Regions from separate parts of the Vibrio sinaloensis genome, predicted to be linked through region 1. Evidence: predicted binding sites of a transcription regulator. Region 1 holds the regulator's gene; the other holds the start of a gene.
What was found. The regulator MetJ, encoded in region 1, represses methionine synthesis genes. The targets are predictions, from matches to a motif close to TTAGACNTNTANANGTCTAA.

Region 1 (11,238 bases):
GTTCTTCAATAGTGTGATGATGGTTGGTGAAGACACAAATGTCACCAGCAATTTTGAGTGATTTTTCCGCGATTTCACGCGCATCTAAATCGGTATTTTCTAGCAGTGCGGTTGCCGCAGCTTGAGCGAAGTTGCCGCCAGAGCCAATCGCAATCAGATCGTTTTCAGGCTGCACTACGTCACCGTTACCGGTGATGATCAAAGAAGCGGTTTCATCGGCAACGGCCAGCAGCGCTTCCAATTTACGCAGAGCGCGGTCACTGCGCCAATCTTTTGCCAGTTCAACCGCTGCCTTGGTTAGGTGGCCTTGGTGCATTTGCAACTTGCTTTCAAAGCGCTCAAACAGAGTAAAAGCATCTGCGGTGCCACCAGCAAAGCCCGCTAGAACCTTGTTGTTATAGAGGCGACGCACTTTGCGCGCATTGCCCTTCATTACTGTGTTACCTAGCGATACTTGTCCATCACCAGCGATGACGACTTTGTTATTACGACGTACGGATACAATGGTAGTCACGAGTAGGGCCTCATAATTTTTTTCATTCAGTGATAGAAACAATATGAGGTTGAAGATTTGCGAATTCAAGGGTAAACCCAGCGGAGAAACACCACCAAAAAAAACGAACCCATTCGGGTTCGTTATTGCAGGGTTTTATTGCGCCTCTTTCCAAATCGCGCACGGCTCTATCTTGGCTCGCTGCAATTTGTGCTTGTCGCGTTCGGCGTCGCGCTTAAACTTGTAGGGCCCCAGCACCACGCGATACCAACTGCTGTCTTCTTTCTTACGAATCTTGCTGTTAATACCTTGGAACGCGATATCGAGCTTACGCGCTTCGGCATCTTTGGCGTTCTTGAAGGCACCACACTGCATGATATAAGGAATTTCCGACACCACTTGTTCTTTGGCTTGCACTTCCACTTCTCGACTCGGTAGCGACTCGACGTAATCCCACTTTTCTTCAGGCGGTGGCGGTAAGGCAGTTTGAGGTTTTGGCTTCGGCTGAGGTTTCGCCGGCTGAGCAACAGGTGTCGGTGGCTCCGGATCTTGACTCAGCAAATACAGTCCATAGCCAAAAGCAGCCACCAAGGTCACGGCCAGTAGGCCACTGCGCCATGGTTTACCTCGTGCTGGGGTTTTCTTTTTGGTGGGCTTGCGGCTATTGGTGCCACGCCCTCTTTTTACGTAATCTCGATTGGCCACGACAGAATATCAATGAAATTAATGTCAATTGAGCGATATGTTAAAGCAGATTGCGACGTGAGAACAGTATTGAAATGGAAGCGGCGCATCAAAATGCGCCGCCCAATTCTAAACTCTTTTATATCACGCGTGGTGGCGCGGCACTGTCGCGAACCACGAGTGTGGTTTCAAGCAAACGCGAGCCAGCTCGTACGTCATGACCACGCAGCAGTTCTAGCATCATCAGCATAGCTTGACGGCCAATCTCGTAACGAGGCTGAGAAATCGTCGTTAACGGTGGATCGCAGTACTGAGCGAACTGAATATCGTCGAAGCCAACAACAGACAAGTCTTGAGGCACTCGGATGCCAAGCTTTTTCGCTTCTTGAATCGCACCGATCGCCATCGCGTCGTTGTGGCAGAACACAGCGGTCGGCGGCTCAGGCAACGACAGTAATTGACGTACCGCTCGCGCACCCGATTCAAAGCTGAAATCGCCAAATGCACGATAGTTAGGGTTCATCGTCACTCCGGCTCGGCGCAGCGCTTGCTGGTACCCCTGCTGACGGAAATGACACAGAGCCGCGGACTGTGGTCCAGATATCTCGGCGATGCGCTTATGCCCCATTTGAGTGAGGTAGTTGACCGCTTCAAAAGCAGAGGTCAAGTTGTCGATATGCACCGTAGGAAGCTCCAGCTCAGGCGCATATTCACACGCCATCACCATAGGCGGTAAGTTTTTCTGCTCGGGTTTGCTGACATCAAACGGCAAATCTGTACCGAGCAGTAACATGCCATCGGCTTGCTTGGTGAATACAAGGTTGACGAACGAGCTCTCGCGCTTTTTCTGCTGACCACTATCGCCTAGTAGTACAATGTAGCCATGCTCCATCGCCGCGTCTTCGATGCCGCGAATGATTTCAGTGTAATAAGGGTCACAGATATCAGGAATGATCGCGATGATCGTTTTGGATTCGTTGCGGCGCAGATTCCTTGCCAACGAATTTGGTGAATATCCAGCTTCTAAAACAGCGTCTTCTACTCGTTTTCTCGTCGCTGATGATACTTTTTCCGGATTCATTAGCGCACGCGAAACCGTCGCTGTCGAAACTCCCGCAAGCTGGGCAACATCCTTCATTGTCGCCATAGTGTACTAACCTCTTAAATATTCCAATCTGGTAGCCAATGCCACCTAAGCCTCTAGATAAAACATCATGCCGTCAGTGCAAAAACAGCGGCACGAACTCGCAGGCTAAAACCTATCTTCTAATTACTTGCATTAAGCAATCGTTTAACTTGCAAAGTATGATGTGAAAACAACGCATTGCAACTCACCTAGTGTATTCATTTCACAACACAAAGTTACGGGAGATTTAACAAAATCAGCAGTCAGTAGGCGATCTTCATCACAAATAAATGAAAAAAACGTGAATAGGGAACGCCGTAGTTATGATAAAGGCTGGCGATGACCATTTATGCCATCCATTGCGTAAGCCGTTAACTCAAGTCTTGCGGCTCGATATCGAGTGTCCAACGCACCTTTTTGGCGTGGGGCAACAGCGCAATGGCGGGCTTTGCACTGGTCAGTAGCTTTTGCATCACAGGACGACTTTCGGTCTGTAATAATAGCTGCCAACGGAACTTTCCGGCGCGTTTGGCTAGCGGCGCGGGCGTCGGGCCTAACACTTGGCATCCCTGCTCAAACAGGGGGTGTGATTCCAAAGTATGACGAACTTGGCGCAAGAACGTTTCCACCAGCTCCGACTGATTGGCCTCGGCGCGAAACAAGGTCAGAAAAGAGAAAGGGGGTAACTGCGCCACTTTGCGCTCTTGCAGCGCGGTTTCGGCAAAGTAATGGTAACTCTTATTCAGCAGCGCTTGCAGCAAACTATGCTCGGGGTGGTGGGTTTGTAAAATCACCTCGCCCGGCTTGCTGGCACGGCCTGCACGACCCGCGACCTGAATAAACAGCTGTGCCAAGCGTTCAGAGGCACGAAAATCGCTACTATACAGTGAGCCGTCCACATCCAGCAGCGCCACTAATGTCACATCAGGAAAATGGTGGCCCTTGGCTAACATTTGAGTGCCGATCAGGATCTGATACTCACCACGACGAATCGACTCCAACGCACTTTCCAGGCTGCCTTTGCGCCGGGTGCTGTCACGGTCAATACGTATGGTTCGGTAATCAGGAAATAGCTCGGCTAATTGGGTCTCAAGCTGCTCGGTCCCCACGCCAACGGTGACTAAATGGGTCGAGCCGCACCCTTGGCATTGATGAATAATGGGTTGCTGTGAACCGCAGTGATGGCAACGGATCTCGTTACTATGTTGATGATAAGTGTAATAGGCATCGCAGCGCTTACATTCAGCAATCCAGCCACAGTCATGGCACATTAATGCCGGTGAAAAACCGCGCCGATTGAGAAACAGCATCACCTGATTGCCGGCATTGAGGTGTTTACGCATCTCAGCAATCAAAGGGGCCGATAAGCCGCTTTCGAGATAGAGCCCTTTAACATCAAGCACTTTATTGGTGGTTGCGGTCGCATTGCCTGCGCGCGCACTCAGCACCAAATGGTGGTACTTGCCAGCCAGCGCATTATATAAAGTCTCAAGGGCTGGAGTGGCAGAGCCGAGCACTATTGGGATCTGCTCTTTACTGGCACGCATCACCGCAACATCACGAGCATGGTAGCGCAAACTGTCTTGTTGCTTGTATGAAGCGTCATGCTCTTCATCGACAATAATGATGCCTAGCTTGGCAAATGGCGTCAGTAACGCCGAGCGAGTACCAATCACGATACCCGCGGCCTTGTCTCGAGCGCTAAGCCAAGCGTTTAAACGCTCCGTATCATTCAATCCTGAATGGATCACCTCGACCGGGACATTAAAGCGCTTTTTAAATCGATTGATGGTTTGTGGCGTTAAGCCGATTTCTGGCACCAATACTAGCGCTTGTTCGCCTTTCTCGAGTACGGGCTTAATCAGGTTAAGGTAGACTTCGGTTTTGCCCGAGCCGGTTACCCCTTCCAGCAGATAACAAGCAAACCCGTCATTGCTATTAACTGTCGCAATCGCCACCGCCTGCTCGGCATTGAGTTTGGGCTTATCTACCGCCGCTTCAATATCATGAGGCCATTGACCGAGCTCTGGCTTTTTCTCAACGGATTCAATCCAACCTTTCTCGACCAAGGTTTTCAGCACCGATGAGCTTATCTCCTGATCAAGCATGGCTTGATGCGCCACTGGCCCGCCTTCGAGCATATGCATCACTTTAGCCTGTTTCACCGCTCGGCCAAATCCCTGCATCAGTTGATCGCGGCCCTGACGAGTTAATTGCCAAGAGACTAAAGTGGCAAAGTCCGCCGGCTTTCCTTTGCGCAGCGCACTCGGCATGGCATTAAAAAGCGTATCTCCCAGCGGGTATTGATAATAAAGGCTGCACCACTGTAATAACTGGTAGAGTTTTTGCGGCCATACGGGCTGGTTGTCGAGGACTTGTTGAATGGGTTTGAGCTTGCTCTGATCAAACTGCGATTCATGAGTCAGTGCCGTGACCACCCCAACCAAGGTTTGACGACCAAATGGTACAGAGACCCGTCCCCCTATAATGGGAAACAGGTGACTGGGTATCAGATAGTCAAATTGTTTATCGAGTGGCACAGGCAGCGCAACTCGAGCAATCGTTGGGCGCATAATCGCTATCAAGCTCTTGGAGAGGTAACGTGGTTTAGTCTAAGGGAAAAGCCCCGCACAAGAAAGAGAGACAGTCAGATACTCCCCTCCCCCTTGCGGCTAAAAAAGTAGCAGTTTTCTTCGCTAACGGCTTGATCCCTGAGTCTCGATTCATTACTATATCGCGCCTTAGAGATATGGCTTGCCAACTGGCAGCGGTATCCAAGCAATTTTTATTAACTACGTGTGGTGTCCGGCTTAGCATCGGATAGCGACACGGCCTATATTCAGAGGTTCTCCCATGAAAGCTGGTATCCACCCAGAGTACAAAGCAGTTAAAGCGACTTGTTCTTGCGGTAACTCTTTTGAGTTCAACTCAACGCTAGACAAAGATTCTATCCACCTAGACGTATGTGACAAATGTCACCCGTTCTACACTGGTAAGCAACGTATCGTTGATACAGGCGGCCGTGTTGATCGCTTCAACAAGCGTTTCGGTGCTCTATCAAGCAAGAAGTAATCACTGCTTAGATATCGAATCAAGAAAAGGACGCTCAGGCGTCCTTTTTTGTTGCCTATAATCAGGTTATCTCGGCGTTATCAGTGCATTGTGTTACCAATGACGGCAAGACCTAGCGATATCTCTTGATATCTGGTCTTATCAGCCTACTTTTACTACTTTTTATTGCTTCCGCTCGCATCCTGACCTATGCAGCTTGACTTAGTTACTCTAAAATGGGTTCCCCCTTTCCTTATAACTATTAACGAGTACCCACACCTATGTCTGATGACAATCGTCAACCACTATCCCCTGAAGAACAATTTCGTCAACAAGCATTGGATTACCATGCCTACCCAACCCCAGGCAAAATTTCGGTCGAACTCACTACGCCGGCCGAGACAGCAAAAGATCTGGCTCTCGCCTACAGCCCAGGTGTAGCAGAACCTGTACGTGAAATCGCGCAAAACGTCGATAACGTTTATAAGTACACAGCAAAAGGCAACATGGTTGCGGTGATCTCTAACGGTACCGCTATTCTTGGTTTAGGTAATCTAGGCCCAATGGCATCAAAGCCTGTGATGGAAGGTAAAGCACTGCTATTTAAGCGCTTTGCAGGTCTTGATTCGATTGATATTGAAGTGAAACACCGCACTATCGAAGAGTTTGTCGATACCGTGGCAAACATTGCCGACACCTTTGGTGGTATCAACCTCGAAGATATCAAGGCACCTGACTGTTTTGAGATTGAAAAGCAGCTGATTGAGCGTTGTGATGTGCCGGTCTTCCACGACGATCAGCATGGTACCGCGATTGTCACCGCAGCAGGTATGCTCAATGCGATTGAGTTACAAGGAAAGAAACTGCAAGACGCAACTATCGTGTGTCTGGGGGCAGGTGCTGCGGCCGTCGCCTGTATGGAACTGCTGATCAAATGTGGCGCGATGCGCGAGAAAATTTACATGCTTGACCGCAAAGGCGTTATTCACACCCGTCGTGACGACCTAAATGAGTACAAGCAACTGTTTGCCAACAACACAGATAAACGTACGCTGGAAGATGTAATTGAAGGCGCTGACTTGTTCCTTGGCGTATCGGGGCCAAACCTGCTGTCTCCAGAAGCGCTGGCACTGATGGCATACAAGCCTGTGGTATTTGCTTGTTCAAACCCAGATCCAGAAATCAAGCCAGAGCTTGCTCAACAAGTTCGCCAAGACCTAATCATGGGTACTGGTCGCAGTGATTACCCAAACCAAGTCAACAATGTACTCTGTTTCCCATTCATTTTCCGCGGCGCTCTGGATGTACGCGCCAGTGAAATTAATGATGAGATGAAACTTGCCGCCGTTGAAGCGATTCGTCAACTAGCCAAAGAAGAGGTCCCGGCTGAAGTGCTCACTGCTGCGGGCATTGATAAGCTTTCTTTTGGTCCTGATTACATCATTCCTAAACCAATGGATCCGCGACTACTGCCTCGCGTGGCGAAAGCCGTGGCTCAAGCAGCAGTAGATTCTGGTGTTGCACGTATCGAAATGCCTGAAAACTACATGAGCGAGTAAGATACAAGTTGCAATAAAAACCGCTGTTTGATACAGCGGTTTTTTTTATTAGGCGCTAAGCGAAAAATTAGGTGCAAGGGTTCTATTCATCAAATGCTTCAAACTCGATGCCCATTTCGGTCATCAGTTTTTTGACTTCGGCCGGAATATCATCCGGACGATCTTTACGCAAATCTTCATCCGTCGGTAGTGGCTGTCCGGTATACGCATGCAAAAACGCTTCGCACAGCAACTCACTGTTGGTCGCATGGCGTAGGTTATTGATCTGACGACGCGTGCGCTCATCAGTTAAAACCTTTAATACTTTCAATGGAATAGAAACAGTGATCTTCTTTACTTGTTCACTTTTCTTTCCATGCTCAGCGTATGGGCTAATGTATTCGCCATTCCAGTCTGCCATTGCGCACCTTTGTAAATAATTGTGTTTTAAATTAGAAACCGCAATTTTAGCGGGATTTATGTCCACAAGCAAAGACATATAGACGTCTAGAAGTATTGACGTCCACATTTTTGACAAGTAAAGTGGTGAGATATGGAGCAGGAAGCGCTGCTTTTACCCGTTCAGGTATAGCGTATTCCCCACAAATAGTCACGATAGTTCGAAAGGAAACACCTATGAGCACCCGCAAACCAGCCACAATCGCGGTACGTACTGGTATCGAGTCAGACACTCAACATCACGCCGTTGTTCCCCCTATTTATCTCTCGACGAACTATGGTTTCCCTGCGTTTGGGGAAGTACCAAAATATGACTATACCCGCTCAGGTAATCCTAATCGTGGCTTACTAGAAACCGCCCTGTACGAGCTCGAATCAGGTAAAGGCGCGGTGGTAACCAACTGCGGAACTTCGGCACTCAACCTTTGGGTATCGGCTTTCTTGGGGCCTCAGGATTTGATTGTCGCTCCTCACGACTGTTATGGCGGCACCTACCGTCTATTCAATACGCGGGCCAATAAAGGGGACTTCAAAGTCCTATTTGTCGATCAATCCGACCCACAAGCGCTCGCCGATGCATTGAGCCAAAAGCCAAAGCTTGTTTTGCTCGAAACCCCATCCAACCCTCTAGTGCGCGTGGTGGACATTGAACAGGTCTGCCAGCAAGCGCATCAAGTTGGAGCTCTGGTGGCGGTCGACAATACCTTCTTGACGCCCGTTTTCCAAAAGCCGCTTGAGCTTGGAGCAGATTTTGTTATCCATTCGACGACTAAGTACATCAACGGCCACTCTGATGTTATTGGCGGTGTGGTGATCACCAAAACAGAGCAACATGCTGAGGAGCTTGCGTGGTGGGGCAACTGCCTGGGCGCCACGGGTACCCCTTTCGACAGCTACATGACCCTGCGTGGCATTCGCACCTTAGGCGCGAGAATGAAAGCGCACGAAGAGAGTGCCAATGCCATTTTGCACTATCTGCAAAGCGAGCCTTTGGTCGGCACCATCTATCACCCTAGCCTGCCCGAGCATCCAGGGCATGAGATTGCCAAAAAGCAACAAAGTGGCTTTGGCTCTATGTTGAGCTTTGAGTTTGCAGGCAGCTTTGAGCAATTGAAGGCGTTTGTCGGCCAACTTGAACTGTTCTCTTTGGCCGAATCTCTCGGTGGGGTGGAGAGCCTGATTTGTCATCCTGCCTCAATGACTCACCGTGCGATGGGTGACGTCGCCTTGGCAGAAGCGGGCATTTCTCAACTGTTGCTGCGTCTGTCTGTGGGTTTAGAAGACAGCGACGATCTCATTGACGATCTCAAGCAAGCCTTTGCGACAGTCAAGGAGGCGCAATAATGTCTAAGACTCCTCGCCAACTGCATAAATTTGGTGGCAGCAGCCTCGCTGACCCAGATTGCTATCAACGCGTTGCGGGCATTTTAAAACAATACTCAAACAGCGACGATCTGATTGTTGTCTCTGCCGCAGGCAAAACCACCAATAGATTGATCGCCTTCACCGAAGCGTTACATAAAGATGGCCGCCTCGCCCATGAAGAGTTGCAATCTTTACGTCAATATCAGTCTGAGCTTATCGAATCACTGATTGAGGGCGAGGCTCAGCAACAGCTGCTCGCCACACTACACGATGAGTTCAGTACGCTCGGCGAGTTGACCGCACCGCTAACTCAAGCAGACAAAGCATCGGTGTTGGGCCATGGTGAAGTGTGGTCTTCACGTTTGCTTGCCGCACTACTTAATCAAAACGGATTAGCCGCCGTCGCTCAAGACGCGCGCTCATTTTTACGCGCGGAATCGGGCACACAGCCTGAGGTAGACTTCGGTGCCTCTTACCCGCTGATTAAAGAAGCCCTGATTCAGCACGCGCATCATCGGGTGGTGATCACCGGCTTTATGGCTCGAGACACACAAGGGCATACGGTTCTGCTCGGTCGTAATGGCTCAGATTATTCCGCTACCGTTATTGGCGCACTGGCGGAAGTGAGCCGTGTGACTATCTGGAGTGACGTCGCTGGGGTATACAGTGCCGACCCAAGACTGGTCAGCGACGCTTGTTTGCTGCCGCTACTCAGACTCGATGAAGCCAGCGAGCTCGCGCGCTTGGCCGCGCCCGTACTGCATAGCCGCACTCTGCAGCCTGTGGCCCAGAGCACGATGGATCTGCACTTGCGTTGCAGCTATCAACCCGAGTCTGGTTCTACCCGTATTGAGCGCGTCTTGGCGTCAGGACGCGGAGCCAAAATTATCTCTTCTCTGGATGAGGTGCTGTTGATTCAACTCAGTTTCGCCGCAGGACACAACTTTGAGCGCCTAGAGCGCGAAGTCTTGTCTAGTCTCAAGCGAGCGCAACTTGAACCACTCACTTATGAAGCACAGCCAGACAAGCATCGAATTAACTTGGCTTACACCAGTGAAATCGTCGGCGGCGCTCTTGAGCACCTGCAAGACGTCGCCTTTGAAGCTGAGCTAAAACTCAAAGAGGGTTACTCCATGGTTGCCGCGGTCGGCGCTGGTGTCACCAAAAACCCGAATCACTGCTATGGCTTTTACCAACAACTCAAAAATGCGCCGGTCGAGTTCATTTCTGAGTCGCTGTCCGGATTAAGCCTAGTCGCGGTATTGCGTCAGACTCAGACTCACCCTCTGGTGAAAGCCATTCATAGTCAGTTATTTCAAGCGCAAAAGCGCGTCGCCATTGCCTTGTGTGGTAAAGGCAACATCGGCTCAAGTTGGTTAACGCTATTTAGCGAGCAAAAGACCGAACTCGAAAAGCGCCACGGCATGAACTTTGAGTTGGTTGCCGTCATCGATAGCCAAACCTATTGGTTCAATCCCGCAGGGATAGACCCGAACCAAGTCAGCGCTCATTTTGATGAAGAAGCGGTAAGTTACCAAGATGGTCAATGGATAGAAAAGCTCGGCGCAATCCAGGGCTATGATGATTTGGTCGTGCTCGACGTCACCGCCAGCAAAGAACTCGCAGGACGCTATTTAGAGATTGCCGAGCAAGGGATGCACCTCATTTCTGCCAATAAAGTTGCTGGCTCAGCCTCAAGCCAGTACTACCATCAAGTCCAAGATGCGTTCGCGAAAATTAATCGCCACTGGCTGTACAACGCCACGGTCGGTGCAGGTCTGCCGATTAACCATACGGTGAGAGATCTGCGTGAGAGTGGCGATGATATTACCGCTTTATCGGGTATTTTTTCTGGCACCTTATCATGGCTGTTTCAGCAGTATGACGGCAGCGTCCCTTTTGCAGAACTGGTTGACCTCGCCTGGCAGCAAGGGCTCACTGAGCCGGACCCTCGAAGCGACCTCGACGGCTCAGACGTAATGCGTAAGTTGGTTATCCTCGCCCGTGAGTCGGGATTAGCCCTGGAGCCAGAAGCGGTTAAAGTAGAAAGCCTAGTGCCCGATGAACTGGCTGAGTTATCACTGGATGAGTTTTTTGATAACAGCCAACTGCTGAGCGAGCTACTCGCCGAGCGGCTGCAAAAAGCGCAACGTGAAGACAAAGTTCTGCGTTATGTTGCCCGCCTAGAGAAAAACGGCAAAGCCACCGTTGGGGTGGAGGCACTCAGCAAAGAGCATGCACTAGCGAACCTGCTTCCCTGTGACAACATCTTTGCGATTGAGAGCAAATGGTATAAAGATAACCCGTTGGTGATTCGTGGTCCTGGCGCGGGGCGAGAGGTCACCGCAGGCGCAATCCAATCAGACCTCAACCTACTCTCCAGCCTACTTTAGATATAGGGCGCTAGTATTAAGCTAGCGCCTTTTTTATCGCTCATCAGTGCGATAACTAAGGCTGGCGACTAAGTTGAAAACTGCTCATTATTAACTTGAGAAAAATTCATACTGACATAGTTGACTTTA
Region 2 (11,238 bases), 1.3 Mb from region 1:
TTAAGTGCCGCTGCGTCTAACAAACGAGGTTCTGGTGTGCTCACGGCTGGTCGAATGGGGCCACTGCTTTGTGAGGTAAAGGATGGCAAACTGGTTGCCAGTACCAACGCATTAGCCCAAACGGTAGAAAACAGCCTTCAATCCACCGGCCCAGATCAAGTTTATACCAAAGCGCGTATTAAGTACCCTATGGTGCGCAAAGGTTTCTTATCCAATCCAAGCAAGCCAAGTGGTGTTCGTGGCCGTGATGAGTACGTTCGCGTTTCATGGGATGATGCCTACAAATTGATCCACGAACAGCATATGCGAATTCGTTCTGAGTATGGCGCGGAGTCTGTATTTGCCGGCTCATACGGCTGGCGCTCTAGTGGTGTGCTGCATAAAGCACAAACCTTATTGCAGCGCTATATGAGCATGGCGGGAGGCTACTCTGGCCACTTAGGAGATTACTCCACTGGCGCCGCGCAGGTTATTCTGCCTCACGTCATGGGTTCAATAGAAGTCTATGAGCAGCAAACGACCCATCCGGTTGTGCTTGAGAGCTCAGACGTTGTCGTCCTATGGGGAATGAATCCACTCAACACCCTCAAAATCGCTTGGAGCTCAACCGACTGTTCTGGTCTTGAGTTTTTCCATCAATTGAAAAAATCGGGTAAGACCGTCATTGCCATCGACCCAATGCGCTCAGAAACCATTGATTTTTTTGAAGACAAGATCCAGTGGATAGCCCCTCACCCAATGACTGATGTCGCACTGATGATGGGTATTGCCCACGCATTAGTGAAAAGCGGCAAGCACGATCAAGCCTTCCTAGACAAATACACGACAGGTTACGCTGAGTTTGAAGCCTACTTGCTTGGCAAAAGCGACGGCGTAGAGAAAACCCCACAATGGGCAGAAGCCATTACTGGCGTGCCGGCTAAACAAATGGAGATGCTGGCAGACATCTTCAGTCAGAACCGCACCATGTTGATGGCGGGCTGGGGATTGCAGCGTCAGCAATACGGTGAGCAACGTCACTGGATGCTGGTTACGCTTGCCGCGATGCTAGGCCAAATTGGTTTGCCTGGTGGTGGTTTTGGCTTCTCTTATCACTACTCAAATGGCGGTAACCCAACCCGAGACGCAGGCGTACTGCCGGCGATTTCGGCCTCGATCGGTGGCGGCTCATCTGCTGGCAACGACTGGGCAGTGTCGGGCGCTGTGAATAGCTTCCCTGTTGCACGTATCGTTGAAGCATTAGAAAACCCAGGCAAAACCTACTCACACAACGGTAAACAACTCACCTTCCCAGATATCAAAATGATTTGGTGGGCGGGTGGCGGCAATTTTACCCATCATCAGGACACCAACCGTTTAATCAACGCATGGCAAAAGCCGGAGCTGATTGTTATATCGGAGATCTATTGGACCGCAGCGGCCAAACACGCCGATATCGTTTTGCCTATCACTACCTCTTTTGAGCGAAACGACCTAACCATGACGGGTGATTACAGTAACCAACATCTGGTGCCAATGAAACAGGTCGTCGAGCCTCAAGGCGAAGCGCGCAATGACTTCGATGTCTTTGCGGATATGGCAGAAATGATCAAGCCCGGAGGACGCGAAGTGTTCACCGAGGGCAAACAGGAGATGGATTGGCTCAAAGAGTTCTATGAAGCCGCGCAAAAAGGCGCGCGTGCGGCGAGAATTCGTATGCCACGATTTGGTCAATTCTGGGATGAGAACCAGTTAATCGAAATGAAGTTCAACAAAAAAGCGGCTGAGTTTGTTCGTCATGCCGACTTTAGGAAAGATCCGGTGCTGAATCCTCTTGGTACGCCGAGTGGCAAAATTGAAATCTACTCGCGCACGATTGAGGGCTACAAGCTTGAGGATTGCCCTCCTCACCCAACGTGGATGGCACCAACCGAATATACAGGAACCGCAAAAGACGGCGAACTGCAACTGATGACAGCACACGCAGCGCATCGTCTGCATAGCCAATTTAATTACGCCACATTGCGTGAGCAGTACGCGATTGCCAATCGCGAGCCGATTACTATCAACACCCAAGATGCTGCGGCTCGTGGTATTAAAACCGGTGATCTCGTCAGAGCGTACAACGACCGCGGTCAAGTGTTGGTTGGCGCGTTGGTTACTGATGGGATTAAGCCCGGCTCAGTGTGTATTCACGAAGGTGGCTGGCCTGATCTTGATGCCAACACGGGACTATGTAAAAACGGCGGGGCCAATGTCCTCACCCTAGATATCCCGACCTCTCGACTCGCCAATGGTTGTGCTGCCAACTCCTCGTTAGTACGCATCGAGAAGTACACCGGACCGGCATTAGAGCTGACGGCATTTGTTCCTCCCATGAATGGTTAACTATTAATAATTAAGCCAAAAGCCAGAGCAAGTGCTCTGGCTTTTGATTAACAACGTCCCTTTTTAGCTTGTCCTGGTGGACAAAAGTCGCCATCTTGCCCCGACTCTTTTCCGTGGCGATATTTGACTTCCACGTCGCGATACTCACCCTCAACTCGGGTAATCTGACAGCCAGTTAGCATCAAGTTCAGAATGAGAAAACACCCAACACGTTTCATTGTTATCCTCCGGTTTTTCGCAGACTTTACCGGCGACAGTCGTTAGTATGTGTCATTGATAGGTCAACTTCTGTCTGCCCGAAGTTAACTGAAGAACAAGAATGGAGAGCGTCACGTGACACAAGAAAAGTTTGACAACATTTACCAACGCGCAGCCGAGCGAAAAGGCGGCACAGCGCAGCTTGAATCACTACTATCGACTCCGCTGACACGCGAACAGTTGGCTCAGATTGGCGATGACCGTTGGTTAGCCGCCTTCAGTATGAAAGTGTTTCAAAGTGGTATTTCTTGGAAAGTAGTGCGCAATAAGTGGCCTCAATTTGAAGAGGTTTTCTTTGGCTTCAAGATTGAACCGTTACTCATGCTGTCTGATGAGCAGTGGGACACCAAAGCCTCCGACCCACGGATTATTCGCCACCACAGCAAGGTAAAATCTATTCAAGCCAACGCACAAATGATTCACCAGGCAAGGTTAGAACACGGCTCTTTCGCTACCATGATCAGTCAGTGGCCCAATGAAGATATCACAGGGTTGTGGCTGTATCTGAAAAAACACGGCCAACGCTTGGGCGGCAATACCGGGCCATACAGCCTGCGTCAAATGGGCGTTGATACCTTTATTCTCTCGGGTGATGTCGAGAGTTACCTGCGCCACTGCGGGATCATTGAAGGTGGCCGAGATACCAAGCGCTCATTAAGCGCAGCAACTAAGGCTTTTCTTGACTGGCAGCAGCAAAGTGGTCGCAGCTTTACCCACATCAGCCAAGTGATTGCCTACAGCACCGGAGACAACCGAGTTATCTAGCCGCCGCGGGGGCGGTTTGCCACTGCTGACGAGTAATGCAGTACAAACAATGACGCTGTAACGGATGGCCTTGTGGCAACTTGGGATGGTCAAACACCTCGTCAGTATTCTGCATACCGATTTTGCTCATGACTCGCTGCGAGGGTAAATTACTTAGCGCTGTAAATGAGTAGATTTGCTCAAGCTCAACCTGATTAAACCCGTAGCTCAGTGCAGCTTGAGCCGCTTCAGGCGCATAGCCTTGCCCCCAGTGGTCGGCGTCGATTCGCCAGCCAATCTCAACCATAGGCGCTCTAGGCAGTCCACTCTCTTTCGCTTGCGGCCAAAGACCGACAAAACCGATGAACTCGCCGGTTTGCTTAAGCTCGAGCGCCCAAAAACCCCAACCATGTTGCTCTATGTGAGCGGCGATGGTTTGTGCCTGCTGATTGCTCTCGTGCTGAGACAAACAAGCGGGAAAATAACGCATCACTCTTTTATCTGCATTGATCCGCCCATACGCCTGTAGATCACAGTCGCGCCATTGACGTAAGCGGAGCCGAGCTGTTTCTATCATGATCATTGTCTCCCTACATTGCTAAAACATTTTTATGCGCTAGGTTTTATATTAAGTTCGTTTACCCATCCCCTAAAAGGAGTCCGCCATGTTTCTCACCCGACTAGTCTATGCCAGCACTATCGAGAAAGGGTTTGATCTCTCCACGGTGGAAAACATTGTTTACTCGGCTCGAGAGCACAATCAAGCGCTAGATGTCACAGGTATGCTGTGCTTTGACCGCAATTTCTTTTTGCAATGTTTAGAAGGCTCAAGAACAAATGTTAACCTTGTGTATCAGCGCATCTTAAACGACAAGCGTCACTCAAAAATCATCATGCTTGACTACCGTGAAATCAGCGCTCGTGAGTTCAGCCAGTGGTCGATGGGCTATAGCCCCTCTTCTTCACTCACTGCCCCACTCTATTTGCGATACTCTGGGGCTAAAGAGTTTAATCCTTATGAAATGTCGGGTGAGAGCGCCTACCAACTGCTATTGCAGCTCAAGCACACTTTGCCTTCGGTAAGCTGATTAAAGCGAGTGCTAATCGTCAACATCTATTGACGCCAACACTTTTTCACATAAACGTTTTAGCGTAATCAACTCGTCCAGCTCAAGATGAAACTGACACTGCATCTGCTGCGGTATTTGCAGTGCCTGCTGTTTTAAAGCCGTACCTTGTGGCGTCAATTTAAGAACTCTAACCCGTTCATCTTGTTCGCTGCGCCCTCTTTCTACATAGCCTTTCAATGCCAGACGTTTCAGCAGTGGCGTCAGGGTTCCAGAGTCGAGGTGTAATCGTTGACCGAGTGATTTGACACTGACGCCGTCGCACTCCCAAAGCACCATCATCACCAAGTATTGTGAATAGGTCAGATCCAACTTATCCAACAATGGGCGATAAGTACGAATCACCGCATTAGACGCACTGTACAGCGGAAAACAGACCTGATTTTCAAGCAGCAGTGATTGCTGCTGCTCGGACATTTCTCGACCATCACAATAAGACATGATCCCATCCTCTCAAAATAAATTGTGCACAATATACTTGCATTAAACCTAAAACTCGATCTAATATTGCAAACAATTAGATTGCACACAACCTAAAATAGGAACCAATGATGACTACACTCTACACAACCAAAGCAACCGCACTGGCAGGCCGCAACGGTCAAGTAAAAACAGAAGATGGACTACTGGATGTCGCTCTTGCTTATCCAAAGGAGATGGGCGGTGCTGGCAATGCGACCAACCCTGAGCAGTTATTTGCTGCCGGTTACTCTGCTTGTTTTTCCAATGCTATTTTGCACGTCGCGCGTGAGGCCAAAGTGGCATTACAACAAGCGCCAGTGACGGCGGAAGTAGGGATTGGTCCTAATCAGCAAGGCGGCTTCGCTCTTACCGTAAGCCTAGCAGCCAGCCTTGAACTCGATCAGGCTCAGGCTTTAGAGCTGGTGCGCACCGCACATCAAGTGTGCCCATACTCGAATGCCGTGCGCGGCAATATTGACGTCAATGTGACTGTCAATGGTGAGCGCATCTAACTCGCGCTTCCCCACTGTCTCAACGCCACTGATTCACAATAATGCCGACCAAGAGGTCGGCATTGTTGTATTGGGGTGTCGCTAAGCTTGATAAGCTTTACGCAGCGCTTTGGCGGCCAATACCATGTTGGTTAATGACGCTTCGGTTTCTTGCCAGTTTCGGGTTTTCAACCCACAGTCTGGGTTCACCCACAGGCGCTGTACTGGAATTTTCTCTGCAGCCTTGTTCAGTAGCCCCTCAATCCACTCTTTGCTTGGAATATTGGGCGAGTGGATGTCATACACACCCGGACCAATCTCATTGGGATAGTTAAACGCTTCGAACGCCTTCAGCAGCTCCATATTCGAACGGGACGTTTCAATGGTGATGACATCAGCATCCAGTGCTGCGACCGAATCAATGATCTCATTGAACTCGGAGTAACACATATGGGTGTGAATCTGAGTCTCAGGTTTGGCACTGCCAGCAGCAATCTTAAACGCGTCGACCGCCCACTCTAGATACGCTTTGTGGTCGCGTTTCTTAAGCGGTAATCCCTCGCGGATGGCCGGCTCATCAATCTGAATGATGTTTATTCCTGCTTGCTGCAAATCTGCCACTTCGTCACGCAGCGCTAAAGCCAGCTGATTGGCGATCGCCTTGCGACTGATGTCCTCACGCGGGAACGTCCAACATAAAATAGTCACTGGTCCAGTGAGCATGCCTTTCATCTGTTTTGAGGTCAGTGACTGGGCGTAAGTCGACCACTCAACAGTGATTGGTTTTTCTCGCTCGATATCTGCCACCACAATCGCCGGTTTCACGCAGCGAGAGCCATAGCTTTGCACCCAACCAAATTGGGTTGTTTGGAACCCCGTCAAGTTTTCAGCAAAATACTCCACCATGTCATTACGCTCTGCTTCACCATGGACCAGCACATCAAGATCGAGGGCTTCTTGACGTTTAACCGCATCGGCGATGTGGCCTTGGAGTGCCTGCTGATACTCTGAATAAGAGAGCTTGCCACTGCGATACGCGCTGCGCTGCACGCGAATCTCGCTGGTTTGTGGGAAGGAGCCGATAGTGGTGGTTGGGAATATTGGTAGACCAAGCACTTCGCTCTGGTGCGCGGCTCGCTCTGGGTAAGGGGCACTTCGCTGTGTAAACGCTCGAGTGATAGAGTTGAGACGCGCCTGTACCTGCGGCTTGTTCACATGAGCAGCCCCTTTGCGCGCTTTGATTGGCGCACTGTAGCTTTCACACTCGACGAGTGCGGCTTGGTCACCATCCAAAGCTTGAGCAAGCAAGGTAATCTCACTGACTTTCTGCTTGGCAAACGCAAACCAACTCTGCACCTCATCACTCAGATTGCGCTCCAAATCCAAGTCGACAGGGGTGTGCAGCAGAGAACATGAACTCGCCAACCAGAGCCTCTCTCCCAATGCCTGTTTTGCGCTTTGCAGTTGACTCAGTTGAGCACTCAGGTCAGCTCGCCATACGTTACGGCCATTGATCACCCCCGCAGATAACACCCAATGTGCAGGTAGCTTGGCAATAACGGCATCAAGCTGGCTCGGCGCCGCTGATAAGTCGACATGCAGACCATCGACATCCAGCTCAACGATTTTATCCAACGTCTCTTCTACTGAATCAAAGTAAGTGGTGAGCAGTACTTTGACGTCGGAGCGAATCACTTGGTAAGCCAGTTTGAAAGCATCGCGCCAAGGTTTTTCCAGTTCGAGCGCCAAGATCGGTTCATCTATTTGCACCCATTGCACGCCCTGTTTGGCGAGTTTGGCCAAAATCGCCTGATAAGCGGTGAGTAATCTTGGCAAAAGCGTGAGTCGATCAAAGCCCTCTTCCACCTCTTTCCCTAAATACAGGTAGCTCAGAGGGCCAAGCAGTACAGGTTTCACTTGATGGCCCGCCTGCTGAGCTTCATTGATCTCTTCAAACAGCTGCGGCCAACTCACCTCGAACGTGTCCTGTGAACTAAACTCAGGCACGATATAGTGGTAATTGGTGTTAAACCATTTGGTCATGTCTGATGCAGCGTTGCCATTGCAGCCACACTGAGCTTGAGACTGACCACGACCGACTTTAAATAGAGTATCGAGATCAGGAAATCCATCACGGTGGCGCTTAGGGACATGGCCCAATAGCAAGGTGGTGGTCAATACATGGTCATACCATGCAAAGTCACCCGCGGTCACAAAGCTTAAACCGGCATCCGATTGGGTTTGCCAATGGGTTTGACGCAACTGCGCTCCCACTGATTTCAATTGCGCTTGGTCGATTTCACCGCGCCAATACTTTTCTAGTGCAAATTTTAGTTGTCGCTTATCGCCAATACGCGGATAGCCGAGGATATGGGTAGTCGTTGCCATGTTGAGCGTCCTTATCAATCGATATAAATCATTTCAGTGCCAGTTCATCACTAACCTAAGATGTCTGGATGGCTAAACTATCACTGCAATCGAACGCGGTAACAATCTCCAAATATTCAACATGTTTATTAATATCTTTCATGATCGCGCCAAATCTAGGGGCGAGGCTATGACCAAAACAAATAGACGTCTAGATGTTTACACATCCTTTAAAAAGGAGTAGGTTAGATTTATTCATGCAAAAACAGGTCATCTGAAGGGAATTCATGATTGAGCTCAAACACCTCAAAACCTTGGCAACACTACGCGACACTGGCTCATTGACCGCGACCGCAACCAGTTTGCACCTCACCCAGTCGGCGCTAAGCCACCAGTTAAAAGATCTTGAGACCCGAATAGGCGGACAGCTGTTTTTGCGCAAAACACGCCCAGTGAAGTTCACCGCCGAAGGTGACATCTTACTTAAGCTGGCAGACGAGGTATTACCTAGGGTTGCCATCGCCGAAAACGAAGTGGCCAGCTTGAAAGAGGACGTCAACGGCAGATTGCATATGGCCATCGAATGTCACTCATGTTTTCAATGGTTGATGCCTGCGCTCAAAGAGTACCAGCAGGCTTGGCCTAGCGTCACACTCGACTTTTCCTCTGGGTTTGGTTTTGAGCCTCTCCCCGCTCTGGTCGCTGGCGAGTTAGACTTGGTGATTACTTCGGATATTCAGCCTCGGTCCGAAGTTCACTATGAGCCACTGTTTGATTTTGAAATGCGCTTAGTCACCGCTGTCGGCCACCCATTATCAGCACATACATCGATTCAGCCCAAGGATTTGCAGGGCCAAGTTATGCTCTCCTACCCGGTACAAAAAAACCGTCTGGATGTCGTTAAACATTTCTTGCAGCCCGCGGGCATCGAGCCCAAACAGTGGAAGCAAGCGGATAATACGTTGATGTTGATTCAGATGGTGTCGGCGGGATTAGGCGTCGCAGCGCTACCCAACTGGGCGATCAGTGAATTCTCTCGCCAAGGTCTGATTGCGAGTATTCCATTGGGGAGCGGGCTATGGCGACGATTGTTTGCTGCAACCCGTCACTCAGACAAGGACAAACGCTATCTGCAAGCATTTTTTAATACCGCAAGAATTCAGTCACAGAGTCATCTCGACGGGATCAGAACCGTATAAGCTTACATCAACTGAATTTAGTGACATTGATCGCACTTTTGGTGCGACACTGCACTTGTTCGGCGCACACTTGAAGAGAAAAAAAACTAAACTATTGATTTAAAAGGCTTAAAATTTTGGCACAGAACCTGACTATTAGTAAATCGGATTGCTAATAAAAGGACTGTTGCATGGAAATATTGCTTATCTCCACCTTGGCCATCATTGTGGTTTACTACCTACGACAAAAAGATGACACCGTAGGCACGGAATACGAGAATCTGGTTCAGCTGGGGCTTGTGCTTCAGTTGTGCTTAAAACACCGCAACCTTAGCCACCGAGCGCTTACCAAAGAGATCACCCAAGCTCAGATCAGTGAGCTAAAGCAAGTTTTTACCCAATCCCTCGAGATATCAGAAACGGTGACTGGAAATGCAACGCCAGCCAATCGGCCGACACATCGCACCTTTCAAACTAAGTTGAAAGCGATGCACTACGATTGGCAACAGCGCGAAGTTAGCCGAAATCAAGTGATTCACAGTCAAACCATCCGCCAATGTATGTATTTACTGGATGAAACAACAAATGAATGGTTGAAAAAAACCGAGCAAGAGACTCTGATTGAGCAGTATCACCAACATTGGCAACACGTGTTCGATAGCATGGAAGCATTAAATGAGCTAAGGCTGGCTATTTTTGACGACCGAACAGCGAGCTACGCGCAGAGAGTTCAATCCTCAAGCGACAAAATGAAGCGTAAGATTGAACAGCTAGTCACTATCAGCCCGAGTCGCCTAGCGACACCAAACACTGCGCTATCGATAGAAAAACTGAATGGTATTGCGAGGGAAAAACACCTTAACCTGAGTCAAGACGAACTCTGCGATCTGACCACCGATATCTCATCCACCATCATCCAAAGTTTCCAGCACGTACTGTACGATGTGAGCGATCAACTATGTCGCCCAATACCGAGAATGTGGTTGGTTTAACCGAGAATTAATATTGCCAAGTGCCACTGATCGCACCTGGCAATTTTCGTTTCAGCGCTGATAAGATTTGAATTGGTTGGTCAGTGGGTCATAGCTGTAGCCGAGCATGTCTAACTTACCAACCACTTGTTCAACATCCATTTCGTACATGCTCACCAGCTCCTCAAAGCTGTCGCACTCTAAACGGAGTTTTTCGTTGACGATTCCTAACAATATGATGCTATCAAAACTGCCTGCGTTGCTTAGATCCATCTCCGTCTCCTTATTCCAAGCCAGCTCAACTAAGCTTAGTTGCAAACGTAAGGTAGACGAGTGAGCCAGATCCAAGTTTCGACTTACAACATAAACAGAGCTTGATTGGAGACCAAAGCCAACAATAGGGTTGCAAGCGCAAAGCCCAGCTGTAACTTGTTGACAGGCTTGGAGGTGAAAAGGTGCCAACTCCATACCACAACCGCTGAAATCATCAGCGCAAAACCGACCATTAGCGGCTCAGTCACTTCCGTTAGCGTTTGCGAGTCAAGTCCATAAGCTTGGAGCAAAATCGCAACACTCATCAACATCGCCGACAATACTCCGGCCACGGGTAATATGCGATGAAACGCGTCTAAACGGGTGCGAGCTATGGTCAGCAATAGATGTGCAAACAGCGCCCCAAGCAAAAATATCGCGACAAACACGCTCAAACCTGCTGCCACTGACGCCTGTTCAAATACCATGATCGACACGTATGACAGCGCCAAACCATTGGCTAAATACATCACCCATAGTGGACCTTGTAGTCGCGTTTTTTTGGTTTGAACCTGAGAGTAAAAGTAGCCAATAGCAAACACCACCATCATCGCCTCAATACGCAACGAAGCGACCGCTAGCCATAATATCGCGAGAGTCGGCAACATTTTATGAATGCGCCCACGCTGACCAGGGCAGATATCCCCTTTGACCAAAATGAGAGTAAGAATAAGCTGTGCGCCGAGTAACATCGGTGGAAGAATGGCGAGAAGTTGCTGAATCATAACCTGACTAAGTTGGTGTTGGATTTGCTGCGGATGATAGCAGATTCTTCTCTATTAGCCATCTGTGAAATAGTGCAGCAGGTCTTGATTGGTCACCACTCCCAAGAATTCATCAGCATCATTGACCACCAGCCATGGAGGTTTGATGCCCGATTGAATCAACTCTTTGGCCTGCGATAGCTTGGTATGGTAGGAGGCCGTGAATAGCTGAGTGCGCATCACTTGATTCAATGTTT

Region 2: metE (5-methyltetrahydropteroyltriglutamate--homocysteine S-methyltransferase) is a predicted target of MetJ. The motif match lies at 8,020-8,039, and genes of this name have one in related genera.

The regions. Positions count from the first base shown of each region.
Region 1 covers NZ_CP096199.1:2,757,922-2,769,159, forward strand. Annotated here, with positions in the region: gene hslV (ATP-dependent protease subunit HslV) at 1-514, opposite strand, end outside; gene MTO69_RS12595 (SPOR domain-containing protein) at 650-1,198, opposite strand; gene cytR (DNA-binding transcriptional regulator CytR) at 1,317-2,324, opposite strand; gene priA (primosomal protein N') at 2,675-4,876, opposite strand; gene rpmE (50S ribosomal protein L31) at 5,157-5,375, shown strand; gene MTO69_RS12615 (malic enzyme-like NAD(P)-binding protein) at 5,636-6,913, shown strand; gene metJ (met regulon transcriptional regulator MetJ) at 6,996-7,313, opposite strand; gene MTO69_RS12625 (O-succinylhomoserine (thiol)-lyase) at 7,529-8,695, shown strand; gene MTO69_RS12630 (bifunctional aspartate kinase/homoserine dehydrogenase II) at 8,695-11,109, shown strand.
Region 2 covers NZ_CP096199.1:1,122,862-1,134,099, reverse strand. Annotated here, with positions in the region: gene MTO69_RS05335 (molybdopterin guanine dinucleotide-containing S/N-oxide reductase) at 1-2,367, shown strand, start outside; gene MTO69_RS05330 (hypothetical protein) at 2,415-2,585, opposite strand; gene MTO69_RS05325 (DNA-3-methyladenine glycosylase I) at 2,701-3,390, shown strand; gene MTO69_RS05320 (GNAT family N-acetyltransferase) at 3,383-3,946, opposite strand; gene MTO69_RS05315 (BLUF domain-containing protein) at 4,035-4,457, shown strand; gene MTO69_RS05310 (MarR family winged helix-turn-helix transcriptional regulator) at 4,470-4,937, opposite strand; gene MTO69_RS05305 (organic hydroperoxide resistance protein) at 5,048-5,470, shown strand; gene metE (5-methyltetrahydropteroyltriglutamate--homocysteine S-methyltransferase) at 5,552-7,837, opposite strand; gene MTO69_RS05295 (LysR substrate-binding domain-containing protein) at 8,104-9,015, shown strand; gene MTO69_RS05290 (hypothetical protein) at 9,186-9,986, shown strand; gene MTO69_RS05285 (DUF4250 domain-containing protein) at 10,038-10,238, opposite strand; gene MTO69_RS05280 (hypothetical protein) at 10,322-11,002, opposite strand; gene MTO69_RS05275 (EAL domain-containing protein) at 11,057-11,238, opposite strand, start outside.